DNA from 3 places in the Streptomyces sp. NPDC001450 genome. Region 1 is predicted to be linked to each of the others. Evidence: riboswitches for the same ligand, from Rfam matches in the RefSeq annotation. Region 1 holds a riboswitch; each other region holds the start of a gene.
What was found. A riboswitch is a leader RNA that binds a small molecule or an ion and turns the genes downstream of it on or off. The one in region 1 is predicted to bind cobalamin.
Positions count from the first base shown of each region.

Region 1 (5,217 bases):
GACAGGTACAGGCGCGCCTCCGGGGAGTTGATGTGCTTGTACAGCGTCAGCACCAGGTTGTTCGCGACGATCGAGTCGCCCGTCGCGAAGAAGGCCACCAGGCGGCCGATCAGGTGCTGCTCGGCCGGCGTCAGCCTGGCGAGGTCGGCGACGTCCGAGTGGAGGTCGACCTCCTCGACGGTCCAGGTGTTCTTGATGGCGTCCCGGTAGCGCTCGTAGAAGTCGGGGTAGCGCATGGGCCGCAGGGTGAGTTCGAAGCCCGGGTCGAGGAGGTTGGTGTTACGGGTGGTCATTACTGGCAGGCCTCGCAGGACTCGGGGTTCTCAAGGGAGCAGGCGACGGCGTCGGGGTCGGCGACCTGCTGCACGGGGATGGGCGTCTGGGTCTGCGCCTGGGCGGCGCGGGCGATGCGGGTCGCCGGGCGGGAGCGCAGGTAGTACGTCGTCTTCAGGCCCTGCTTCCAGGCGTACGCGTACATCGAGGAGAGCTTGCCGATGGTCGGCGTCTCCATGAACAGGTTCAGGGACTGCGACTGGTCCAGGAACGGCGTGCGGGCCGCGGCCATGTCGATCAGGCCGCGCTGCGGGATCTCCCACGCCGTGCGGTACAGCGCCCGCACGTCGGCCGGGATCCACGCGAAGTCCTGCACCGAGCCGTTGGAGTCCCGCAGCGCCTCACGGGTGCGCGCGTCCCAGACGCCCAGCTCCTTGAGGTCCTGCACCAGGTAGGAGTTGACCTGAAGGAACTCACCGGACAGCGTCTCGCGCTTGAACAGGTTGGAGACCTGCGGCTCGATGCACTCGTACACGCCCGCGATGGACGCGATGGTGGCGGTCGGGGCGATCGCCAGCAGCAGCGAGTTGCGCATGCCGACCGCGGCGATCCGCTCACGCAGGGCCGCCCAGCGCTCGGGCCAGGTCAGCTCGGCGTCGTAGTGGTCGGGGTGCAGGACACCCCGGGCGGTCCGGGTCTTGTCCCAGGCAGGCAGCGCGCCGTTGCGCTCGGCCAGGTCGGCGGAGGCCTCGTACGCGGCGAGCATGATCCGCTCGGCGATCCGCGTCGACAGGGCCTTGGCCTCGGCTGAGTCGAAGGGCAGGCGCAGCTTGAAGAAGACGTCCTGCAGACCCATCGCACCCAGGCCCACCGGACGCCACTTGGCGTTGGAGCGGCCCGCCTGCTCGGTCGGGTAGAAGTTGATGTCGACCACGCGGTCGAGGAAGGTGACGGCCGTGCGGACGGTCTCGTCGAGGCGCTTCCAGTCGACGTCCCCGTCGCGCACGAAGGCACCGAGGTTGACCGAGCCCAGGTTGCAGACCGCCGTCTCGCCGTCGTCGGTGACCTCCAGGATCTCCGTGCAGAGGTTGGAGGAGTGGACGACGTGGCCCGCCTCGGCCGTCTGGTTGGCGGTGCGGTTCGCGGCGTCCTTGAAGGTCATCCAGCCGTTGCCGGTCTGCGCGAGGGTGCGCATCATCCGGCCGTACAGGTCGCGGGCCGGGATGGTCTTCTTCGCGAGCCCGTTCGCCTCCGCCTTGCGGTAGGCCGCATCGAACTCCTCGCCCCACAGGTCGACGAGCTCCGGCACGTCGGCCGGGGAGAACAGCGACCACTGCTCGTCGGCGTTGACCCGGCGCATGAACTCGTCCGGGATCCAGTGCGCCAGGTTGAGGTTGTGGGTACGGCGGGCGTCCTCACCGGTGTTGTCGCGCAGCTCCAGGAACTCCTCGATGTCGGAGTGCCAGGTCTCCAGGTACACCGCGGCAGCGCCCTTGCGCCGGCCGCCCTGGTTCACCGCGGCCACCGAGGCGTCCAGGGTCTTCAGGAACGGGACGATGCCGTTGGAGTGCCCGTTGGTGCCGCGGATCAGCGAACCGCGGCTGCGGATGCGGGAGTACGACAGACCGATGCCGCCGGCGTGCTTGGAGAGGCGGGCGACCTGGTGGTAGCGGTCGTAGATGGAGTCCAGCTCGTCCAGCGGGGAGTCGAGGAGGTAGCAGGACGACATCTGCGGGTGCCGCGTACCGGAGTTGAAGAGGGTGGGGGAGGAGGGCAGGTAGTCGAGGCGGCTCATGAGCCCGTAGAGCGCGGCGACCTCGTCGACGGAGCGGGTCGTGTCGTCCTCGGCGAGACCCGCGGCGACGCGCAGCATGAAGTGCTGGGGCGTCTCGATCACCTTGCGGGTGAGGGGGTGGCGCAGCAGGTAGCGGCTGTGCAGGGTGCGCAGGCCGAAGTAGCCGAAGCGGTCGTCGCCGGCCGCGTCGATCAGCGTGTCGAGACGCTCGGCGTGCAGCCGTACGAACTCCGCGGTGCGGTCGGCGACCAGGCCCTCGCGGTGGCCCACGGCGACGGACCCGGTGAAGGACGTCACGCCCTGCGAGGCGGCCTCGGCGCGGATCGAGATGGTCAGCAGCCGGGCGGCCAGCCGGGAGTAGGCCGGGTCCTCGGAGATGAGGCCGGCGGCCGCCTCCGTGGCCAGCTCGCGCAACTCCGCCTCGTCGGCCCGCGATGACCGGCCCCGCAGCGCGGCTGCGGCGACCCGGCCGGGGTCGGCGTCGGGGAGGTCGGCGGTCAGCTCGGTCAGGGTCCGCAGCAGCGCGGCACCGGGACCGTCGGTCTCCACCGGAGCTGCGGTCGCCTGGACGGCTGAAGCCGGGTCGGCTGGCGCGATGGTCACGTGGGGCTCTCCCTCGCTCGGCACGGGGCCTGGCGGAGGGCAGGGGCAGCACGAGCGCGCACGGCGTCGCGTCCACCGGCCCACTCCACGAGGCCCGGACGTCTGAAGGCACCCGGACCGGACGGCCGGGCGCGCGCTGCCGTCAGGTCCTCGGACTGAACAGGCGTGCGGATGCACGCAAGTACACCGTTGCGGGACAGTTCCGGATTCGCACCGGATTCCCCTGCGGCGACAGCGAGGATGAGCATACATCTAGTGCCGGGTTGTGGTGTCACCCCCAGATGTTGTGTCTGTTGCGTGTTGTGGCGGCTTCAGAGGGTCAACAGCGGGCCGCCGTGGTGCTTGTTGTCGGCGGCCCGCTGCGGGTGGATCGTGGTTGCTCGCGCCCACGGGCCGAGGCGCGTGCCAATACAGCCCCGCGCCCCTTTGGGGGCGTGCCTCAGTGCCCGGCGTCTGCCGTGGCCGGCGGAAGTTCCACCTGAACTCCCGGATCGCCCGCGTCCGCCGTGTAGTCCTCCGGGCGGGTCTCGTCGAGGCCCTCGGGGGCCTTCAGCGCCTTCATGGCGAAGGTCAGGACCACCGTGACGGCGACGTTCAGCACGAAGGCCGTGAGACCGATGTAGCCGATCTCACCGATGCCCGGGATCTCCTTGGCGGAGCCACCGAAGTGCTTCTGGGTCGGCGAGGCCACCCCGTATGCGGCGACCGTGCCGTAGACCATGCCGACCGCCCAGCCGGCGAGCAGCGCCCAGCGGTGGAACCAGCGCGTGAACAGGCCGCCGACCAGGGCCGGGAAGGTCTGCAGGATCCAGATGCCGCCCAGCAGCTGGAAGTTGATGGCGACCGTCTTGTCCATCGTCAGGACGAAGACCAGCGCGCCCACCTTCACCAGCAGCGACACGAGCTTGGAGACCCGGGTCTCCTGCTCGGCCGTGGCGTCGGGGTTGATGAAGTCCTTGTAGATGTTGCGGGTGAAGAGGTTCGCCGCCGCGATGGACATGATGGCCGCGGGCACGAGGGCACCGATGCCGATCGCCGCGAAGGCCACGCCCGCGAACCAGTCCGGGAACATGTCCTCGAACAGCTGCGGAATCGCCAGCTGCCCGTTGGTGACCTGCACCCCGGCCGCGATCGCCATGAAGCCGAGCAGCGCGAGCAGGCCCAGCATCAGCGAGTACAGCGGCAGGATCGTGGTGTTGCGCCGGATCACCTCACGGCTCCTGGAGGAGAGCGTCGCGGTGATCGAGTGCGGGTACATGAACAGCGCGAGCGCCGAACCGAGCGCCAGCGTGGCGTACGTCCACTGGCCCGCGGGGGCCGGTACGAGCCCGCCCGCACCCGCCTTCGTGAACTTCTCGCCGGCCTTGGCGAAGATGTCGTCGAAGCCGCCCAGCTTGATCGGGATGTAGATGATCGCCACCGCGATGACGATGTAGATCAGCGTGTCCTTGACGAACGCGATCAGCGCGGGCGCGCGCAGGCCCGACGAGTAGGTGTACGCGGCCAGCACGCCGAAGGCGATGAGCAGCGGCAGATCCTTCACGAACCAGTTGGTGTTCTCGCCGCCGCCGACGCCCATCACGTCCAGCACCGCCTGGATGCCGACGAGCTGGAGCGCGATGTACGGCATCGTCGCGAGGATGCCGGTGAGCGCCACGGCCAGCGACAGGCCCTTGGAGCCGAAGCGGCCGCGCACGAAGTCCGAGGTCGTCACGTAGCCGTGCTTGTGCGAGACCGACCACAGGCGGGGCAGGAACGTGAAGATCAGCGGGTAGACCAGGATGGTGTACGGCACGGCGAAGAAGCCGGCCGCGCCCGCCGTGTAGATCGCCGCCGGTACGGCGACGAAGGTGTACGCCGTGTACAGGTCGCCGCCGAGCAGGAACCAGGTGACCCAGGTGCCGAACGACCGTCCCCCCAGGCCCCATTCGTCCAGGGAGTGCTCGTTCTCGGCCCTGCGCCAGCGGGCGGCCAGGAAGCCCATGGCCGTGACGGCCAGGAAGAAGAAGATGAAGACGCCGAGCGCGACGCCGTTGACGCCGTTCTTCACTGCGCCGCCCCCTTGCCCTGAGTGGCCCTGCGGGCGCTCTGGTCACGCCGCCAGAGCTTGTACGCGAGCATCGTGAGTGCGGTGGAGACCAGCACCCACAGCATCTGGTACCAGTAGAAGAACGGGATCCCGATGAACGCGGGGTCCGTCTTGGCGTACGAGCCCACCCACAGCATCGCCACGAAGGGCGCGACGAGACACAGGCCGATGATCACGCGGGCCGGCGTCACGACCGGTGGTCTCACTTCAGGCGTTTCGGACATGCCACGGCTCCGTCCCCTCGCTGATCATCTGTGTAATGCGCAGGCAATCTAGGTGACGGTGTCGTGGCAGCGGAAGACCTCGACCGCATAACGGTATGTCGATTTGGAGGTTGTGGCGTGAAGACGCCAACTTCCCTCAGTCCTGTGGGCGCTTGAGGCGTGCCACGAACTTGTACCGGTCGCCCCGGTAGACGGAGCGCACCCATTCCACCGGCTTGCCCTCGCGGTCCAGG
Region 1 is NZ_JBSFHY010000010.1:225,887-231,103, reverse strand. It holds gene ACWC5O_RS14120 (ribonucleotide-diphosphate reductase subunit beta) at 1-293, opposite strand, end outside; gene ACWC5O_RS14115 (ribonucleoside-diphosphate reductase subunit alpha) at 293-2,671, opposite strand; cobalamin riboswitch at 2,796-2,919, opposite strand; gene mctP (monocarboxylate uptake permease MctP) at 3,111-4,721, opposite strand; gene ACWC5O_RS14105 (DUF3311 domain-containing protein) at 4,718-4,984, opposite strand; gene ACWC5O_RS14100 (GntR family transcriptional regulator) at 5,121-5,217, opposite strand, start outside.

Region 2 (5,217 bases), on a different contig from region 1:
TGGGACGGAAAGCGGATCGGGGCGAAGGTGTCCGGGGCCCGCGCTGCAGCGGACCTTCGCCCTGGTGCTGCCAGCCGTGGCCGCGTTCATGATGATCGACGCGGTGGTGTGATGCACAGGCGCCCACAGCTCCGCGCCGGTCCCCTCACGCCAGCGACAGGAAGAGCTTCTCCAGACGGGCCCGCATCTGCTCCGGGTCCTCGCCGTTCTTTCGGCCGGACTCCATGTCGGTGATGCACTGCTGCAGGCCGGTGGCGATGATCGCGAAACCCGCGCGGTCGAGCGCCCGCGACGCGGCGGCGAGCTGCGTGATCACGTCCTCGCAGTCGCGCCCCTCCTCGATCATCCGGATCACGCCGGAGATCTGGCCCTGCGCGCGGCGCAGCCGGTTCAGGACGGACTTCAGCTCCGCACCCGCGAGTTCCAGTTCCACGATCACTCCTCCAAAAATACCCCTAGGGGTACTGTACGTCCCGGTACGGGACGTCGTCGAACACTAAGGATCACATCTGCCATGACCGCCCCCGCCCCGCCTCCGTCGCCCTCCGCACCGACCAGGCCCGCACCCGGCTGCACGAGCTGACCGTCATCGACGTGCGCACCCCCGGTGAGTACGCCTCCGGCCACCTGCCCGGCGCTCTCAACATCCCCCTGGACCAGCGCGCCCGCCGTGAACCGGACCTGCCGCTCCATGCTCCAGCCGGCCCGGGTGTCGCAGGCGGCGGGCTGCTGCAGGTCGTGGCCCGCCGCTGCCCAGCCGCTCGTGCCGCCGGCCGGGGGCCGGACACGGCGACCGGCGGCGGGGCGGCTTCTTCGACCGCGGCGAAGGGCAGGGGGACGGGACCGGGCACGGCGACTCCAGGGTCCAGGTTCAGGGGACGGTGTCTGGGAGCGCGCATGCCTCACGGGCGCCGACGGCGCACGGCATGTGAGCGCTGGGGGAGTCCGTACGCCGGAAGCGGATCCGGACAGCGGCGTGCGGTAGGCACGACTATGGGGCGTCCCCACGTCGGCTGCCATCCTGCGCGGGATCCGAATCCCGGATCCGCGTCGTCCATGCCGTGGATGCGCGAGATGCGTGCGCGAGCGACAGGTTGCTCCAACACCCGCCATCCAGGCGGGGGTTCACGCCTCGGCCGCGATTGAACAGCCATGACCGAAAAGAGATGGGTTTTTCGCGGCCGGGCGTCACACGATGGAATGATCTCGGCGTGCGGTCACTACGATCGCATCTCAAGACAACCATTCGACCGGCCCGAGAGTGCCGCCGGTCAGGGTCGCCGATGCCAGGGTCCGCTCCCCGGGCTGCGGTGATCTTCCTGCCCAGGAGGACCTTCCGCATGTTCCGACGCATTGGGAATGCCGTCGTCCGTCATCCCGTCTGGACGATCGTGGCATGGCTCATCGCGGCGGTGGCGATCGTCGCCACCGCGCCGAGCCTGCCCTCGAACAGCGACGAGAGCAGTTTCCTGCCAAAGAGTTACGAGTCGATCAAAGCGGCGGGTTTACAGGGGAAGGCGTTCCCCAGCGCCTTCACCCCGTCCGCGATCGCGCTTTATCAACGCACCGACGGCGGCAGGCTCACCGCCGCCGACAAACAGGACATCGCCCGGATCACCTCACAACTGGGCAAGAAGCACATCGACCAGGTGCAGAAGGTCGTCCCCGGCCAGCCGTCCAAGGACGGCAGGTATGACCTGACCCTGGTGCAGATGGACAGCAAGAACGCCGGCCAGCCCAAACAGATCGACGCGGCCAAGGTGTTGCGCGACGACGTCAAGGAACTGGCAACGGGCACGAACCTCGACGTCAAGCTCGGCGGCTCCGCCGCGCAGGCCCTCGACCAGCAGGACTCGTCCAAGCGCGGCCAGGCACTGATCGGCATCGGCACCTTCGCGATCATCCTGGTCACCCTGCTGATCATCTTCCGGGCGCCGATTCTGGCGATCCTCCCCCTGGTCCTGATCGGCCTGGTGTCGGCCGTCGCCAACGGACTGATCGCCTACGCCACCAAGCTGTTCGACCTACAGGCCAACAGCTCGATCTCGTCGATCCTGATCGTCGTGCTCTTCGGAGTGGGCACGGACTACTTCCTCTTCCTGATGTTCCGCTACCGAGAGCGTCTACGCGCCGGTGACGAGCCGAAGCAGGCCATGATCAACGCGGTCGACCGGGTCGGCGAGGCCATCGCCTCGGCCGCCGGAGCGGTCATCATCGCCTTCCTCGCGCTGGTGCTGTCCACGCTCGGCTTCCTCAAGCAGATGGGCCCGGCACTCGCCATCGCGGTCGCCGCCACGCTGGTGGCGGGCCTGACCCTGATCCCGGCCGTGGTCTCGCTCATCGGACCGAAGGTCTTCTGGCCCTCCAAGTCCTGGCAGCGGGAGCCGGAGAACGCCCGGTTCGCCGCCCTCGGCCGGGGCGTGCAGCGCCGCCCGGGGCTGACCGCCGCGGTGTCCGGCCTCGTCCTGGTCGCACTGTCGCTCGGCACCCTCGGCTTCAACGCCACGTTCGACCTGGCGGCGGGCTCCATGCCCAAGACCAAGGAGTCCATGGTCGTCCAGGACGAGATGCAGAAGGCGTACTCGGCGGGCGCCGCCGCCCCCACCGACGTCTTCCTGTCCAGCACCGACGGCAAGCAGCTGGACAAGTCCGGCCTGGACGCGTACGCCCAGAAACTCGGTGCCGTGGACGGCGTCGCGAGCGCTCGCCTGACCCAGTTGAACAAGGAAGGCACCACCGCCGACTTCACCGTCACGCTCAAGTACGAGGCGTCGACGGACAAGGCGATCGACGCCGTGGGCGAGGTGCGCGACGTCGCGCACTCCGACGCCCCCGAGGGCACCGAAGCCCTCGTCGGCGGCATGTCCTCGATCTACAAGGACATCGCCACGGCGGTCAACCACGACTACCGGACGGTCTTCCCCGTCGCCGCCCTCCTCATCATGGTCATCCTGGGGCTGCTGCTGCGCAGTGTGGTCGCCCCCTGGTATCTGATGGCCTCGGTGGGTCTCGGCTTCGGTGCCACCCTCGGCGCCACGGTCTGGATCTTCCAGGAGGGACAGGGCCATTCGGGTCTGATGTTCATGCTCCCGGTGATCATGTATCTGTTCGTGGTCGCCATCGGCACCGACTACAACATCCTCATGATCGCCCGGCTCCGCGAGGAGGCCCGCGAGGGCCGCGAGCCGCGTGAGGCGGCCGGCATGGCGCTCCGGCACGCCGGGCCGACCGTGGCGGCGGCCGGTTTCATCCTGGCGGCGACCTTCGCCACGATGATGCTGGCGGGCAACGCGCTGCTCACGGAGATGGGTTTCGCGGTCTCCTTCGGTATCGCGGTCGCCGCCTTCGTGATGGCGATGTTCTTCACGCCGAGCCTGACCGCGCTGATCGGCCACGCGGCGTGGTGGCCGGGACACGGGGACCAGGCACGGGAAGTGGCAGCCGGTGCCGGATCTCCTGACGCCGGTTCGGTTCCCGGCCAGAACCGGGACACGGTCGCACCCGATCCGTCGGGCCGCCGCGGCTAGCGGTACGAGGACGGAGCAGGTCTGCCGGGCCGCACGGCCCGGCAGACCCAACCCGCCGTCGGCGCAGCGGCCGACGCGAGAGGAAGATCACGACTGGCCACGCGGTCTTGGCCATGCACGCGCCACGCGGTACGGTCTGTCCGATATCGACGACGGCGAAACGGAAGCCGGTGGGAATCCGGCACGGTCGCGCCACTGTATGCGGAACACCCCTGGGTGTCCCGTGAGTCAGACCCGTGGCCGTCGTCATGTGCACCACCGAGATGGGACGCGAACTCCCAGAGGAGGTCCTGCCATGGCGCAGACCGTCGCCCAGCCGACAGCCACCACCCCCGCCGTTCCCGCCACGCTGCCGCTGAAGGCGATCGCTCCGTGGGCGGTCTTCTTCGGCATCCTCATGCTCGTCCTGCTGTACTTCGTCGGCGCCGAGCAGGGCGCCACCTCCGTGTTCAACGGCACGGACGTCCACGAGTGGGTGCACGACGCACGCCACCTGCTCGGCTTCCCCTGCCACTGACGGGAGGGACGCCGCTCGACCATGAACTCCGCAACCGTGAGAAACCTTCTCGTGCGGGGCATGCTCGCCGGCCTGGCCGCCGGCGTGCTCGCCCTCGTCGCCGCCTACTTCCTCGGTGAGCCCGACGTCGACAGCGCGATCAGCTTCGAGGACGCCCACTCCCACGAGCACGGGATGGAGGTCGTCTCCCGCTCCCTGCAGTCCACTGCGGGCCTGGCCACCGGTGTGCTCGTCTACGGGGTCGCCTTCGGCGGCATCGCCGCGCTCGCCTTCTGCGTCGCGCTCGGCCGTGTCGGCCGCTTCGGCCCCCGGGCGACCGCGCTGCTGCTGTCCGGCTGCGCACTGCTCGCCGTGTACGTCGTCCCGTTCCTGAAGTACCCGGCCAACCCGCCGTCGGTCGGCGATCCCGACACCATCGGTAAGCGGACGACCCTGTACTTCCTGATGATGCTGCTCAGCGTGCTCCTGGCGGTCGCCGCCACCATCCTGGGCAAGCGCCTCGCGCCTTCTCTGGGCACCTGGTACGCGACCGTCGTCGCGGTCGCCGCCTTCGCCGTCGCGATCGGCCTGGCCTACGCCTTCCTGCCGGCCGTCAACGAGGTGCCGAAGGACTTCCCGGCCACCCTGCTGTGGCGGTTCCGTCTCTCCGCACTGGCCATCCAGGCCGTACTGTGGGGCGGATTCGGCCTGCTCTTCGGCGAGTTGGCCGAGCGGCAGCTGAACCCGAAGCCCGCGACCGCCGCGTCCGGGCGAGGAGTTCCCGCCACGCACTGATCCCTTCAGGACATGAGAGGGCCCTTCGGAACCGGCGGATTCCAGGGGCCCTCTCGCGTTTCCGGGACACCGGCGGAGGCGACGAGCGCAGGAGCCGAGTGGCCAGGCAACGTCCCGAACCGCGTGCCACATCACTCTCGGCGGACGCGAGGCGGTCGCCCTGACGGTGGAGGAGTACGCCCAACTCATGGCCAGCCGACGCCAGATCGGCGGCCAGAGTGCGCGGGTACGGGTGCTCGCCCAGCAGGTCAAGCGGACCGAGCGACTTCTCGACGCGCTGGAAGCCCTGGTCGGTGGCCCAACGGCCGCCTGCCGCACGCCCGATGAGGGCACGGGCCGACGGGCGGCGGCCGACGGCCACGGTGACCACGGTGACCACGGCACGACCGGTGACACGGA
Region 2 is NZ_JBSFHY010000002.1:181,165-186,381, forward strand. It holds partial or broken gene ACWC5O_RS02700 (sulfite exporter TauE/SafE family protein) at 1-112, shown strand, start outside; gene ACWC5O_RS02705 (metal-sensitive transcriptional regulator) at 146-433, opposite strand; partial or broken gene ACWC5O_RS02710 (rhodanese-like domain-containing protein) at 655-774, opposite strand; gene ACWC5O_RS02715 (MMPL family transporter) at 1,341-3,527, shown strand; cobalamin riboswitch at 3,643-3,787, shown strand; gene ACWC5O_RS02720 (CbtB domain-containing protein) at 3,823-4,044, shown strand; gene ACWC5O_RS02725 (CbtA family protein) at 4,066-4,818, shown strand; gene ACWC5O_RS02730 (hypothetical protein) at 5,006-5,217, shown strand, end outside.
Region 2: linked by a shared signal. The riboswitch ahead of ACWC5O_RS02720 (CbtB domain-containing protein) and the one ahead of ACWC5O_RS14115 (ribonucleoside-diphosphate reductase subunit alpha) in region 1 are both predicted to bind cobalamin.

Region 3 (5,217 bases), on a different contig from region 1:
CACAGATCACCGCGTCATACGTGCCCCGCAACTCGGCCAGACAGTCCAGCACCGTGCCGAGCAGCCGCTGCTGGCGCCCCCCGTGGTACCCGCGCGCGCTCAGCTCGCCCACCGGCTTGCCGAGCAGCACCACCTGGCTGCTCTGCTCACCACCGGGCTTGAGCAGCACGGGGTTCATCAGCGCGGTCGGCTCGACACGGCAGGCCTGGGCCTGCATGGCCTGAGCCCGCCCGATCTCGGCACCCTCCCGGGTCACGAACGAGTTGAGGGACATGTTCTGCGCCTTGAAGGGCGCGACCTTGACGCCCTGGCGCACCAGCCACCGGCAGATCCCGGCCGTCACGACGCTCTTGCCGGCGTCGGAGGTGGTGCCGGCGACGAGGAGACCACCGTTCACTTCCCACGTCCCTTCACGAGTCGGCGCGCGGCGACCGTGCCGCCGAGCGCGAGCAGACCGACCCGGCGGGAGAGCCGTACGGCCCGGTCGATGTCGGTGACCCGGACGGGCCGCCCGGTGTCCCCGTTGAGCACGGGCCGGTGTTCGACGCGCCCGCCGTAGGAGAGCGTCCCGCCCAGCCGCACGCCGAGGGCGCCCGCGAACGAGGCCTCGACGGGCCCGGCGTTGGGACTCGGGTGCTTGCGGGCGTCCGCCCGCCAGGCGCGCAGGGCGCCTCGGGGGTCGGGTCCGGCGGCGGCCGCGAGTACGGCGGTCAGCCGCGCCCCAGGCCAGCCGGCGAGGTCGTCCAGCCGGGCGGAGGCCCAGCCGTAGCGCCGGAAGCGGGCCGACTTGTGCCCCACCATCGCGTCCAGGGTGTTGACGGCCCGGAAGCCGAGCAGCCCCGGCACCCCGCCCACCGCACCCCACACCAGCGCACCCACCACGGCGTCCGAGGTGTTCTCGGCAACGGACTCGACCACGGCCCGGGCCATCCCGTCGGCGTCGAGGGCCTGCGGATCCCGCCCGCACAGATGCGGCAGCCGCGCCCGCGCCGCCTCGACGTCCCCGGACTCCAGCGCGCGCCCGACGGTCCGCGCCTCCCGGGCGAGCGAAGTGCCCCCGACCACGGCCCAGGTGGCGGCGGCGGTCAGCGCGACGGAGGCGACGGGGGAGCGGCGCACGGCCCGCTCGGCCGCGGCCCCCAGAGCGACGGCACCCCCGGCGCACAGGGCGGTGTGCAGCGCACCCCAGCCGCGGTGGTCGTGCCACAGCGCGCGTTCCACGGCGGCGGCCGCCCGTCCGAACGCGGCGACCGGATGCCCGCGGCGCGGATCGCCGAGGACGAGGTCGCCGACGAGGCCGGCGGCGGCGCCGTACGCGTAGAAGCGATCGGCACCCATCGGCTCAGCCGGCCGTGGGGGCAGGCAGGGCCCTGTTACTGAACCTCAATCGGCAGCCGCGCATGGCGATATGTCCTCACTCAGGGTGTCCGCGCCCTGGTTCGACGAGACCGGCGGTGAGAGTTCCTGGCTCCCGGGGTTTTCTTCCCCGGTGACAGTGGCGGGACCGCGCCGGATTCGCACCGGCTTCCTCTGCTGCCGCCGTACATGGCGTGGGCAGTCCACCACGCGCCCGGAAGGGCCGTCAACTTGCCTTTGACCTGGGAAGCCGGACTGTGCTGAGGCCCACATCGCCAGCACGCCGGGCGGCGCCGAGCGACCCGGTCGCGGTGAATTCCACTCCCTCGGGCGGCATTCGGGGATCCCGCTTGTGCTCACGGACCGTGACCGCCTGCAAGAGGTCTCGCGGGACGGCACGGCTGTCCCGGCGGCCGCCTAGACCCTCCAGCAGGCGCTCGCCCGGGTGCGGCCTGCGCTGGCCGCGCTGGTGAACGAGGCCCGGGGACTGGCGAGACCGCCCGCGTCCGTCACCGTGTCGGCTACGGCACCCCCGACGGCTCCCGTCTCCGTGGACAGGCGGCGGACACGCGTCCGCCCTGTCGATCCGACTGAAGCGGTGTCGACAGGGCGGACGATACGGACTTGGCCGTCAGGGCTTGGCCACGATCAGATAGATCCCGTACGCCACGGCAGCCGCACAAGCGGCGAAGCACACGTACGCACCAGTCACGGCCAGCCCGGCGGACCCGCCCTGCGCCGTGGCCTTCTCGCGGCGCGACAGGCCGTTGACGCCGAGGGTGAACAGGGCCACCAGGCCCACCGTGAACGCGAGGCTGACGCCGAAGACGGAGCCGATGGCCGCCCAGTCGATCTTCATGGGGATGCTTCCTTCGGTTACCGGGCGGTCAGACGGCGGCGGCCGGCGGGGTCGCCGGAGCGGGTTCGGTGGTGGCCGGAGCCGGGATCGTCGCCGACAGGTCCTCGGCGACGGTGCCCGCGGGCGGCGGGGTCACCGCGGCGATGGCGGTGGTCACCACGCCGGCCGGCTCCGCCGTGTCGTCGACGACGTTGGTGTGGTCGACGACCTCGCGGCGGGAGATCTTCCAGATCGCGGCGCTGGCACCGACCAGGAAGACGGCGACGACCGCGGTGCCCCAGTCACCCAGGTCCGTGACGGACTCGGCGCCCGCGCCGACCAGCGCGGCGGCCGGCAGGGTCAGCGCCCAGGCGATGACCATGCGGGTCGCGGTGGACCAGCGGACCACACCGCCCTTGCGGCCCAGACCCGCACCCATCACCGAGCCGGAGACGACGTGGGTGGTGGAGAGGGAGAAGCCGAGGTGGGAGGAGGCCAGGATGGCCGTGGCCGCGCTGGTCTGGGCGGCGAAGCCCTGTCGCGCCTCGAGTTCGGTCAGGCCCTTGCCCATGGTGCGGATGATGCGCCAGCCGCCGATGTAGGTGCCGAGCGCGATGGCCAGACCCGCGGAGAGGATGACCCAGGTGGGAGGGTTGGAGCCGGGGGCGATGGCGCCGCCCGCGATGAGGGCGAGGGTGATGATGCCCATCGTCTTCTGCGCGTCGTTGGTGCCGTGGGCGAGGGAGACGAGACCGGCGGAGGCGATCTGGCCGGCGCGGTAGCCCTTGCGGGTGGCCTCACCGTCGGCGTTCTTGCCGATGCCGTAGGAGAAGCGGGTGGCCAGCATCGCGGCGAGACCCGCGACGATCGGGGCGGCGACCGCCGGGAGCAGCACCTTGGTGACCAGCACGTCACTGTGGACGGCACCGAAGCCCGCGGAGGCGACGGTGGCGCCGATCAGGCCGCCCATCAGGGCGTGCGAGGAGCTGGACGGCAGTCCCACCAGCCAGGTCAGCAGGTTCCAGAGGATCGCGCCGACCAGGGCGGCGAAGATGACCTCGGGACGTATGCCGTTCTCATCGACAAGACCCTTGGAGATCGTGTTGGCGACCTCCACGGAGAGGAAAGCGCCTACAAGGTTGAGAGCGGCGGACATGGCCACCGCGACCTTGGGCTTGAGGGCACCGGTCGAGATGGTGGTGGCCATCGCGTTGGCGGTGTCATGAAAACCGTTCGTGAAATCGAACACGAGTGCGGTTACCACCACAATCGCGAGGATCAGCGAGAAGTTTTCCATTTACCCAGGCAATCGTTCGAGGTCATTGGCTGTTGGACCGTAGGCAACCTGGGTGAACGGAAGGTGAACTAGGGCGGGCTTCAGGGTGTCATCAAAGGGCGGTTGGGGTTTCGTCCGGTCCCACGCCCCAGGCGCCCCTTGGCTACCAACCCCGCGCGAAGGCCCGCAGCCGGCTCGGCGGCCCGTTGAAGAGATTCTGGTCACCCGGCAGACCGCCCTCGGTGCCGAACTGCCAGAAGGTCCAGTGCGCCCAGCCGCCCGGCAGCGCCCCCGGGTCCGACGTGCCGTGCCGGGCGATCCACAGGGGGTGGTCCGCGGCGAAGGCGCGGCTGTCGCCGGTGCAGGCCTGCCACCAGTCGGCGGTGGTGTAGATGACCGGACGGCGGCCGGTCTCCTGCTCGACCTCGTCGCTGAAGGACCGGATCCACTCGACCATCTGCTCCGAGTCCAGCCCGTAGCACTTGTGCTCGTCGTCGTACGGGTTGTACTCGATGTCGAGCGCGGGCGGCAGCGTCCAGCCGTCCGCCCGCCAGTCCCCGCCGTGCTGTACGAAGTACGTGGCCTGCTCGGCGCCCGAGGACCTGTCCGGCCGTGCGAAGTGGTACGCGCCCCGGATCAGGCCGGCCCCCCGCGCGCCCTCGTACTGCCGGTCGAAGTAGGGGTTGCGGTAGGTCGTGGACTCGGTCGCCTTGATGTAGGTGAACCGTGCGCCGTCCGACCGGGCGGCGGGGAAGTCGACGTGCTGCTGGTGGGACGACACGTCGTGCCCTCTGAGCGGGCCCACGGCGGACGCCGGTGAGCCGGCGGCCGCGGCCTGGGTGCCCGCGAGGGCGAGCGTCGCGGTGGCGGCCGCGAGAACGCCCGCGCGGCGTCGGGAGCGGGAAGCGGTGCGAGCACGAGGCATGTGTCCCCCTGGAGTGGCGGTGGAACGTCGTCCAGTGAGTAAGAAAGATCATTGAATACCTGATGATCATTTGAAACATGATGATTTCGGGTGTTTCATGGCGGCCTTTACCCGGCCGGCGGTACGGGACCCGGCCCGCAGCACGCCGATGGGCCGCTCCGAGCCGGGCCGACTGGCAGGATCGCGGCATGGCTGAACAGCGGCGGGAAGCGGAACGGGAAGCGAAAGCGGCGCGCGTCTGGGGGGAACTGGTCGCCACGGCCCGCCGGACGGTAGCCGACGGACTGGTCGTCGGCACCTCGGGAAACGTCTCGGCACGCGTCGGGGACCTGGTGCTGGTCACCCCTTCGGGCGTGCCCTACGACCGGCTGACCCCGGACGACATAACCGGCGTCGACCTCGACGGGCGCCAGGTGCTCGGCACGCTCGTGCCGACCAGCGAACTGCCCATGCACCTCGCCGTCTACCGCACCACCGACGCCCGGGCCGTCGTCCACACCCACGCCGTGCACGCCACGGCCGTCTCCACCCTCGTGACCGAGCTGCCCCCGATCCACTACATGGCCGGTGCCCTCGGCGGCCATGTCCGGGTAGCCCGGTACGCGACCTACGGCACCGACGAGCTGGCCGCGAACATGCTCGACGCCCTCGCCGACCGCTCCGGCTGCCTCCTGCAGAACCACGGCACGATCACCTACGGCTCCACCCTCGACCAGGCCTACGACCGCACCGCCCAGCTGGAGTGGATGTGCCGCCTGTGGCTGACGGCGTCGTCCGTGCCGGGCCTGACGCCCTCCCTGCTGACGGAGGTACAGATGAAGG
Region 3 is NZ_JBSFHY010000015.1:62,140-67,356, reverse strand. It holds gene ACWC5O_RS18510 (cobyric acid synthase) at 1-397, opposite strand, end outside; gene ACWC5O_RS18505 (cobalamin biosynthesis protein) at 394-1,338, opposite strand; cobalamin riboswitch at 1,439-1,580, opposite strand; gene ACWC5O_RS18500 (hypothetical protein) at 1,988-2,215, opposite strand; gene ACWC5O_RS18495 (anion permease) at 2,244-3,491, opposite strand; gene ACWC5O_RS18490 (lysozyme) at 3,634-4,395, opposite strand; gene ACWC5O_RS18485 (class II aldolase/adducin family protein) at 4,584-5,217, shown strand, end outside.
Region 3: linked by a shared signal. The riboswitch ahead of ACWC5O_RS18505 (cobalamin biosynthesis protein) and the one ahead of ACWC5O_RS14115 (ribonucleoside-diphosphate reductase subunit alpha) in region 1 are both predicted to bind cobalamin.